Regions from separate parts of the Streptomyces daghestanicus genome, predicted to be linked through region 1. Evidence: riboswitches for the same ligand, from Rfam matches in the RefSeq annotation. Region 1 holds a riboswitch; the other holds the start of a gene.
What was found. A riboswitch is a leader RNA that binds a small molecule or an ion and turns the genes downstream of it on or off. The one in region 1 is predicted to bind cyclic di-AMP.
Positions count from the first base shown of each region.

Region 2: another riboswitch for cyclic di-AMP. It lies ahead of Sdagh_RS03605 (C40 family peptidase); the one in region 1 lies ahead of Sdagh_RS16620 (transglycosylase SLT domain-containing protein).

Region 1 is NZ_BNDX01000008.1:1,571,514-1,575,605, reverse strand. Features, by position in the region: gene Sdagh_RS16630 (GNAT family N-acetyltransferase) at 1-571, opposite strand, end outside; gene Sdagh_RS16625 (HAD family hydrolase) at 802-1,605, shown strand; gene Sdagh_RS16620 (transglycosylase SLT domain-containing protein) at 1,616-2,113, opposite strand; cyclic di-AMP (ydaO/yuaA leader) riboswitch at 2,118-2,280, opposite strand; gene Sdagh_RS16615 (polyprenyl synthetase family protein) at 2,944-3,954, shown strand.
Region 2 is NZ_BNDX01000002.1:747,913-752,004, reverse strand. Features, by position in the region: gene Sdagh_RS03615 (urease subunit gamma) at 1-299, opposite strand, end outside; partial or broken gene Sdagh_RS03610 (IS110 family transposase) at 829-1,194, shown strand; cyclic di-AMP (ydaO/yuaA leader) riboswitch at 1,648-1,784, shown strand; gene Sdagh_RS03605 (C40 family peptidase) at 1,788-2,261, shown strand; gene Sdagh_RS03600 (DUF6328 family protein) at 2,383-3,048, shown strand; gene Sdagh_RS03595 (ATP-binding protein) at 3,090-3,566, opposite strand; gene Sdagh_RS03590 (helix-turn-helix domain-containing protein) at 3,780-4,092, shown strand, end outside.

The DNA of each region.
Region 1 (4,092 bases):
ACTGCGCCGACTTCCACGCCATGAGCGTGCGCAGCGCGGCCGGTTCGCGTTCGTCGAACACGAACCGCACCTCCCCGGCCTGCCGGCCCAGCCGCCGCTCCTTGGCGAGGGTGGTCCTCAGGAACTTCGGGGACCGGACGCGCAGCGCCTCCTCGTACGCCGGGTAGCCGTCGGCGACGTCGATGACGTGGGAGGCGTGCACCTCGGCGGCGTACGGCGTGAACAGCCCTTGGCCGGCCTCCAGGTTGTCGAAGGCGAAGCTCGACAGGGAACAGGCGCGCAGCAGCCGGCGCGGGTCGGGCAGCGCGCCCTGGCGCAGCACCGCCCCCTGGCGGTCCGACACCCCGAGACCGATGGCCCGGCCCTGCCCCAGCGGCCCGCGCTCGTACGGCAGGAAACCGGCTCTCTCGCCGCCCTCGTGGAGCACGGCCACCCGCGCTCCGGGACGGACCGCGCCCACCGCTTCGGTGAACTCCGGTTCCATGAAGGGGTTGCGCGGGGCGTGCGACTTGGCGCGCAGCTCACGCCAGTGCTCCCGTTCCTCCGCGCCCAGTTCCCCCGGCCTCAGCACACGAACGCGTCCACTGCTCAACCCGACCCCCCGATCAAGTCCCCCTGGACAGAAGGAAGGTACCCCTGGGCCCGCGCGGAGGGTAGAGAGCAGAGCATGTTGCTGCCAACCGGTGCACAGCTCTTGAACCGCCTTTAGCCGGTGTTGCGTGCGGTTTCGGACAGACGGGTGTGTGAACCGGGGTGTGACGGAGGTGAGTCGGACGCCCGCCGTGTCCGTATTCTCTGATCATGGACCCCACCGCATACGCACTCGTCGCCACCGATCTGGACGGAACGCTGCTCCGCGGCGACGACACCGTCTCCGAGCGCTCGCTCGCCGCGCTCGCGCGGGTGGCCGGGGCCGGCGCGCACCACCTGGTGGTGACGGGTCGGCCGGCGCCGAGAGTGCGCCCGCTCCTCGGCGACCTCGGCGGCGGGGGGCTCGCCGTGTGCGGCCAGGGCGCGCAGGTGTACGACGCCGGCGCGGACCGGCTGCTGTGGTCGGTCACCCTGGACCGGGAGCTGGCCGAGACCGCGCTCGGCAAGATCGAGGCCGAGGTGGGCGAGGTGTACGCCGCCGTCGACCAGGACGGCGTGGACGGGCTCACCCTCATCGAGCCGGGCTACCTGATGCCGCACCCGACGCTGCCCGCCGAGCGGGTGGACCGGCGCGACGACCTGTGGGCGGCGCCCATCAGCAAGGTGCTGCTGCGCCACCCGTGGCTGGGCGACGACGAGCTGGCGGACGCGGCGCGCGCGGTGGTCGGTTCGCTGGCGACGGTCACCATGTCGGGGCCGGGGACGGTCGAGCTGCAGCCGTGCGGGGTCACCAAGGCGACCGGGCTGGCGCTGGCGGCCGAGCACCTGGGGCTGAGCCCGCGGCGGACGATCGCCTTCGGGGACATGCCGAACGACATCCCGATGTTCCTGTGGGCGGCCCACGGCGTCGCCATGGCCGGCGCCCATCCGGAGCTGAGGGCGGTGGCCGACGAGGTCACCGCGTCGAACGAGGACGACGGCGTGGCCGTCGTCCTCGAACGACTGTTCAGCTGAGCCGCGGGGCTCAGTACGCGCTGTAGACGTTGTCCATGGAGCCGTACCGGTCGGCCGCGTAGTTGCAGGCGGCGGTGATGTTGGCGACCGGGTCGTACAGGTCCCAGGAGGTGCCCTCGACGTGGTAGGCGTCGAAGGTCGGCTGGATCACCTGGAGCAGGCCCTTGGACGGGGTGCCGTTGACGGCGTTGATGTCCCAGTTGTTGATGGCGAACTGGTTGCCGGACGACTCCCGCATGATGTTGCGGTAGATGCCGTTGTAGGTGCCCGGAATGCCCTTCTCGGCCATGATGTCGAGCGACTGGCGGATCCAGCCGTCCAGGTTGTTGCTGTAGCCGTTGGCCGCGGTCAGGGCGGCCGTGGTGGTCGCCGTCGTCGAGTCGGCGGCGGACGCGCTGGTGGCGCCCATGACCGGCAGGGCGAGCACGGCGGCGCCGGCGCCGAGGACGGCGAGCTTGCGGGCGAGACGGTTGGTCCCGGTGATCCGCCGAAGGCTGTTGGCAGGCATGGTGAATCCCTCTCCTGACGCCTGCGGGGTGAGCTGTCGGGTTCGGGCGGGGAGGTGCCCGGCCGCGCCCTGTACGGCGCGGCTTCACCCCGAGCCGCTCCGGTCCGAGGACCGGCGCGGCGACTTACCTGGGTCCCCCGCTCCTGCCGTGAATGTGTTGAGTCGGATGGGTGCCGGGCGGTGGCAGGATTCGGCGTCCGCTCGACAGGCCGGGAACGTATGCGACAGCACATGTCCGGAACAAGTGCGGGTTTCACCTAACGTGCCTGTTGACCTTGGTCTGAGGCATTTGGGGTGCTTGATCCTTTGCGACTGCCAAGAGTCAACTCGCTTGCGCGGCAAGGGGATGGCGGCCTCGGGGCGCCGACGCGCGGACCGGCCGGGACGTGAGTCAACTCACGGGCGTCGACAAGTGGCGCAAATCGGGCAATGACGTCAACTGGGGTTTTACGGGCCAGTGATGGCGGAGCGGGGGTGCCCCGCTCACCGGGGCCGGGGTGAGGCGGGAGCGGGGGCCGGCGGGGCGAATGGGTGACGTTCCCGGGTCGCACGGCGTTGGGAGGAGTGGTGGGATCTTCGGTGGGCCCCGCACGCCGGCGCCCCCGGCGGTCCGGCGGTGTCCACGTCGGCGCCGCCCCTCGATGTCGATCCTTGTCCGCTCATATCACCTGATCAAAAACATACAGCTCATGATCCGATACCGACCGGCCTGTAACGGTGGGCGCTATCGGTGATCGAAACGTGACCGGATACGCTGACTTGAGTGAGGGCAGCGACTTATCGACCAGCCGTGTAACCGCGAGTAGACACCAGCAGACAGGAGACCCCTCGTGACCGTCGTCGGGCCGTTCGGGCTGAGCGTGCGGGACCAGGCTCTGGAAGCCGATGTCCAGGCCGGAATGGCGGCAGTCGAGGAAGGGCTGCTCGAGGCAACCAAGAGCGAGGTGCCCTTCATCACGGAGGCCGCCCAGCACCTGGTGAAGGCCGGCGGCAAGCGGTTCCGGCCGCTGCTGGTGATGCTCGCGGCCCAGTTCGGCGACCCCTACGCCCCCGGCGTGGTGCCCTCGGCCGTCGTCGTGGAGCTGACGCACCTCGCCACGCTGTACCACGACGACGTGATGGACGAGGCCGCCGTGCGGCGCGGGGTGCCCAGCGCGAACACCCGCTGGGACAACTCGGTCGCGGTCCTGACCGGCGACTTCCTCTTCGCCCGGGCCTCGCAGATCCTCGCCGACCTCGGCCCCGAGGCGGTCCGGGTGCAGGCCCTGGCCTTCGAGCGGCTGGTCACCGGCCAGATCCTGGAGACCGCGGGACCGCAGGACGGCCGGGACCCGGTCGACCACTACCTGGACGTGCTGGGCGGCAAGACCGGCTCGCTGGTGGCGGTCTCGTGCCGGTTCGGCGCGATGATGTCCGGCGCCGACGAGACCGTGGTGGACGTCCTCACCCAGTACGGCGAGCGGCTCGGCGTCGCCTTCCAGCTCGCGGACGACGTCCTGGACATCGCCTCCGACTCCACCGAGTCCGGCAAGACGCCCGGCACCGACCTGCGCGAGGGCATCGCCACCCTGCCCGTCCTGCGGCTGCGCGAGCGCGCGGCCCGGCTCGGCCTGGCCGATGACCTCGCCCTGTGCGAACTGCTCGCCTCCGACCTCACCGACGACGACCGGCACTCCGAGGCGCTGCGCCTGCTGCGCGCCCACCCCGCCCTGGAGCAGGCGCGGCGGGACACCGTCCGGTACGCGGAGGACGCCCGCGCCGCCCTGGCCCCGCTGCGGGAGTGCGACGCGAAGACCGCGCTGGTCGAGCTGTGCGACGCGGTGGTGCACCGGGCCGGCTGAGGCCCGTCCCCTACGGGACGGCGGCGGAGCCGTCCCCGGGTGTCATACCGCAGCAGTACACGGAGTTGGGCCTGCGGTCTGACGCTTTCCGGTGGCCGGTTTGGTCAGATGGTCCTCACGGAAAACACCATTCCTCAC
Region 2 (4,092 bases), on a different contig from region 1:
ACGATCGGGTCGTGGACGGTGACGAGCTTGGTGCCGTCCGGGAAGGTCGCCTCGACCTGCACGTCGTGGAGCATCTCGGGGATGCCCTCCATGACGTCGTCCCGGGTGAGCAGTTCGCGCCCGGAGGACATCAGTTCGGCGACGGTGCGGCCGTCCCGGGCGCCCTCCAGGATGTGCGACGTGATGAGGGCGACGGCCTCGGGGTGGTTCAGCTTCAGGCCGCGTGCCCGGCGCTTCTCGGCGACGTCGGCCGCCACATGGATGAGCAGCCGCTCTTGCTCGTGCGGGGTCAGTCGCACGTCCCACCTCACAGTCCTCGCTCCGGACCGTGCGGGTCCGGTTGCCGCAGCCACGGGGCAACGTCGCAGATGGCCGAAGCGGCAGGCTAGTTGCACCGGGTTTCGCTCACGTTAACCCGCCCAAGATCACTTCTCGTTGCCCGAGGCGACTTCTTGGGGGCCCCTTTGCCCGTCCTTGGCCGGGCGGGCGGAGGGGGCGCCCGTCCGGCCCCGCGCGGCCGGGCCGGCCCCGGGCCCGCCGGACCGGGTGCGGAGCGGGCGCCGGCGCCCCGTCAGCTTCTTCACGGTCCCGCAAGAGGGCCGCTGGCCTCCGGGCCCGGCGTGACTGTCGTCCCCTGCCGAACGGATGACCTGGGGGTGGTGTCACCGGGCCCGAGGGGTGCCGTCGGAGACGCTGATCAGAGGTCCGACCACCGCCGCGCGCCGGGCGCAGTGCCCGGCCGTTTGCGGGCGGCAGGTCCGCATGACGTGGATGCGCGAGAACGGCACCCGAGTGTGAGGCCGGCACGCATCGACGCATGGGGGCACGATGGTCGACATCGATGGGGTGGGCGTCTTCCTGGGCCTGGACGTCGGCAGGCACGCGCACCACGGACACGGCCCGACTCCGGCCGGGAAGAGGGTCTTCGACACCCCGCTGCCGAACGGCGAGCTTCACCTGCGGGCCGTGTCCGGCAAGCTGAAGGCCGAGTTCGGCACTGTCCTGGTGGTCGTGGACCAGCCCGCCTCGATCGGCGCCCTCCCGCGCACGGTCGCCCGGGACTCGGGCTGCGAGGTCGCCCGTCCGCCCGGACTGGCGATGCACAGGATCGCCGGCCTCCACCCCGGCGAAGCCAGGACCGACGCGAAGGACGCCGCAGTCATCGCGGACGCGGCCCGCACCATGCCGCACACCCCCGGAGCGGGCGACGCACGGCCCGGACCACCCGGCCGCCGGGGGTGCCGGCCGACGCTCCCGCCCGCCCCCTGCGCGGTCCCCTCCGGACAGGGCGGAACGGACCGAACGGCGTACCCCCCTTCGGCGTAGGAACACGTCCTTCTCCGGACCCGTCCGGCTTGCGCAACGCGCCTGGTCCGGGAGCGGAATGACCTGTTCCGCCGCTGGTCGGACGGTCAGCGGCGCCGTCCCGCCGTCCGGGACGCGGGGCCTTCCACCCGAACGGGTGAGTGGTGAGTAACAACACAAACCACCCGTTCCGTTGGGATTTTCCGACTTCGGTGCGTCAAGATCCCTGTCTGACGACAAGACCCCGCCGCAGTGGCGGGGCGATCCGGGCGGACGCCGAGTCCTGCCGCCGCCCGGATGACCGGTCGACAGGAGTGGATCGGCAGGAGTGGAGGACCCGAGCATGACGGGTCGCCGGAACGGTCACGCCATGGCCGGAGCCGAGCAGCCCTTGGGGTGAAGCCGCGTTCGCGCGGCCGGGCAACTTCGCCAGCCCGAATCCGACAGGTCATCCTTCACAGGCGGCTGACGAAGGGTTGCGCATGACTGCGCTCAATCGTGTCCCGTCGCTGATGGTCCGTGCCGGCACGGCCTCGGCCCTCACCATCGCCGCCGTGGGCGGCTCGATCGTGGTTCCCGGCATCGCCTCCGAGGCCGCCGCGGCCACCCACGCGACCAAGGCGCTGAAGATCGCGGCGTCCAAGAAGGGCGCCCCGTACCGCTACGGGGCCACCGGGCCGTCCCGGTTCGACTGCTCCGGGCTGACGCTGTACTCGTTCAAGAAGGCCGGCAAGAAGCTGCCGCGCACGGCGGCCCAGCAGTACAACCGGACGCGCCACATCACGGCCTCCAGCCGCAAGGCCGGCGACCTGGTGTTCTTCCACTCGGGCCGGAGCGTGTACCACGTGGGGATCTACGCCGGGAAGGGCAAGATCTGGCACGCCCCGAAGACCGGTGACGTGGTCCGGCTCCAGAAGATCTGGACGAAGAGCGTCTGGTACGGCCGGGTGAAGTGAGCCGCCCGAGGGGGTGCCGGCGGCCCCGGCGGGCGGTCGTGACGGCCGGTCACCCCCTCGGATTCGCACGTCCGTGCGCACGGTCGGGAGTGATCCGGGCCCCTCGGGATATCCGTGGGGCATGGCCGACCACCGTCCCTGCACCGCGCGGGGTGAGACCCCGCTGCAGCGCGCCGACCGCAACTTCGGCGAGCTGCTCCAGGAGCTGCGGGTCACCCAGACGGGCGTGCAGATCCTCTTCGCCTTCCTGCTGTCCCTGGCGTTCACCCCGCGCTTCCCCGACCTCGACACGGTCCAGCGGGCCACGTACGTCACCACGCTGCTGCTCGCGGTGCTCGCCGCCATCCTGTTCACCGCGCCGGCCGCGCTGCACCGCTCGCTCTTCCAGCAGGGCGCCAAGGCGCACATCGTGCGGGTGTCCTCGCGGCTCGCCTCGGCCGGCATGGGAGTTCTGGTGTTCGCGTTCACCGGCGCGGTGCTGCTCGTCGTGGACGTGACGGCCGGCCGCGCGGGCGGGCTGGCGGCGGGCGCGACGACGCTGCTGCTCTGCCTGGGGCTGTGGGGCCTGCTCCCCCGCCTGGTGCGGCGGCGTACGGCGGGGCGCACCTCCGAGGAGCCCGCGGGGGACGCCGCCGGCCCCCGGGCGGACGCGGCGGCCGAACCCCTCGGCGGCGCGTACGCCGGTGCCGGGCGGGCGTCCGGCGGGAGCCGGTCCGCGGCGGCCCGGCGGCTCCCGGAGCCCCGGCGCCGGAACCCGGCGCGCACCGGGCCGTCGACGCGGCGCTGACCCGCCGTCCGCCGCGCCGCGCGCCCCCCGCGCCCGGCGCCTCACTCCGGCGGGTCCCGCCGGTTCGGCCGGGAGGCCCTCGCCGCGGCCGGTTCCGGCCGGGTCCGCCAGGGCAGTTCGACGGAGACGGTCTTGCCGCCCTCCCGCGTGGAGCGGACCGTCAGCCGGCCCCCGCACTCGGCGGCGAGCCAGCGGATGATCACCATGCCGCGCCCGTTGTCCTGCTGGACGGCGGCGGGCAGCCGTTTGGGGAACCGCGGATGGCTGTCGGTGACCCCGATCCACAGGTGTTCGTCGTGGTCCAGCGCCAGGTCCACGGTGAAGGTGGGCGACTGCCCGAGGGTGTGCTGCACGACATTGGTGGCCAGCTCCGACACGATGAGCCGGACCGTGTCGGACACGTCCGTGTCCGCGGGCAGTCCCCACTCCGCGAGCGTGCCGACGACATAGGTCCGGGCGGCGGAGACCGAGGCGGGATCGCTCGGCAGAGTGACGGATGCTTCCAGATGATCTGCCATGGCGACGTCGTCCCTTTCCTGCGGGACCGCGGCCCGACACGGAGTGGACGGTTCGAGTACGGTCCCGGACTGTGCTTGGTCGCCAGAGTGCCATCACCCCACTGGTGGAGGAGGCGATCCCCCAAGATATGCATATATCTGTCGCTCGAAGCGGTGAACTCTGCGCCAGCAGACCTTTTCCGGGCGGCTCAAAAGGAGTAAAGGAGTGGGCCCATGCGGCACGGCCCTGTGGTGCGCCGTCGCAAACTCGGCGCCGAACTGCGCGCCCTGCGTACGCGGGCGGGAATCACCAGCGGTGAGGCGGCCCGGCTGGCCGGCTGGCACCAGTCGAAAGTCAGCCGGATCGAGACCGGGACGAGCGGGGCGAAACCCGGCGACGTGGATTTGCTCCTGGACGTCTACGGCGTGGCCGACACCCAGCTCCGCGAAGTGCTCCTGGCCCTGGCCGGCTCCGAGGACGACGGCGGCAGCCGGCAGCACTGGTGGCACCCCTACCGCGGGGTACTGCCGCCCGCCTACCGGGACT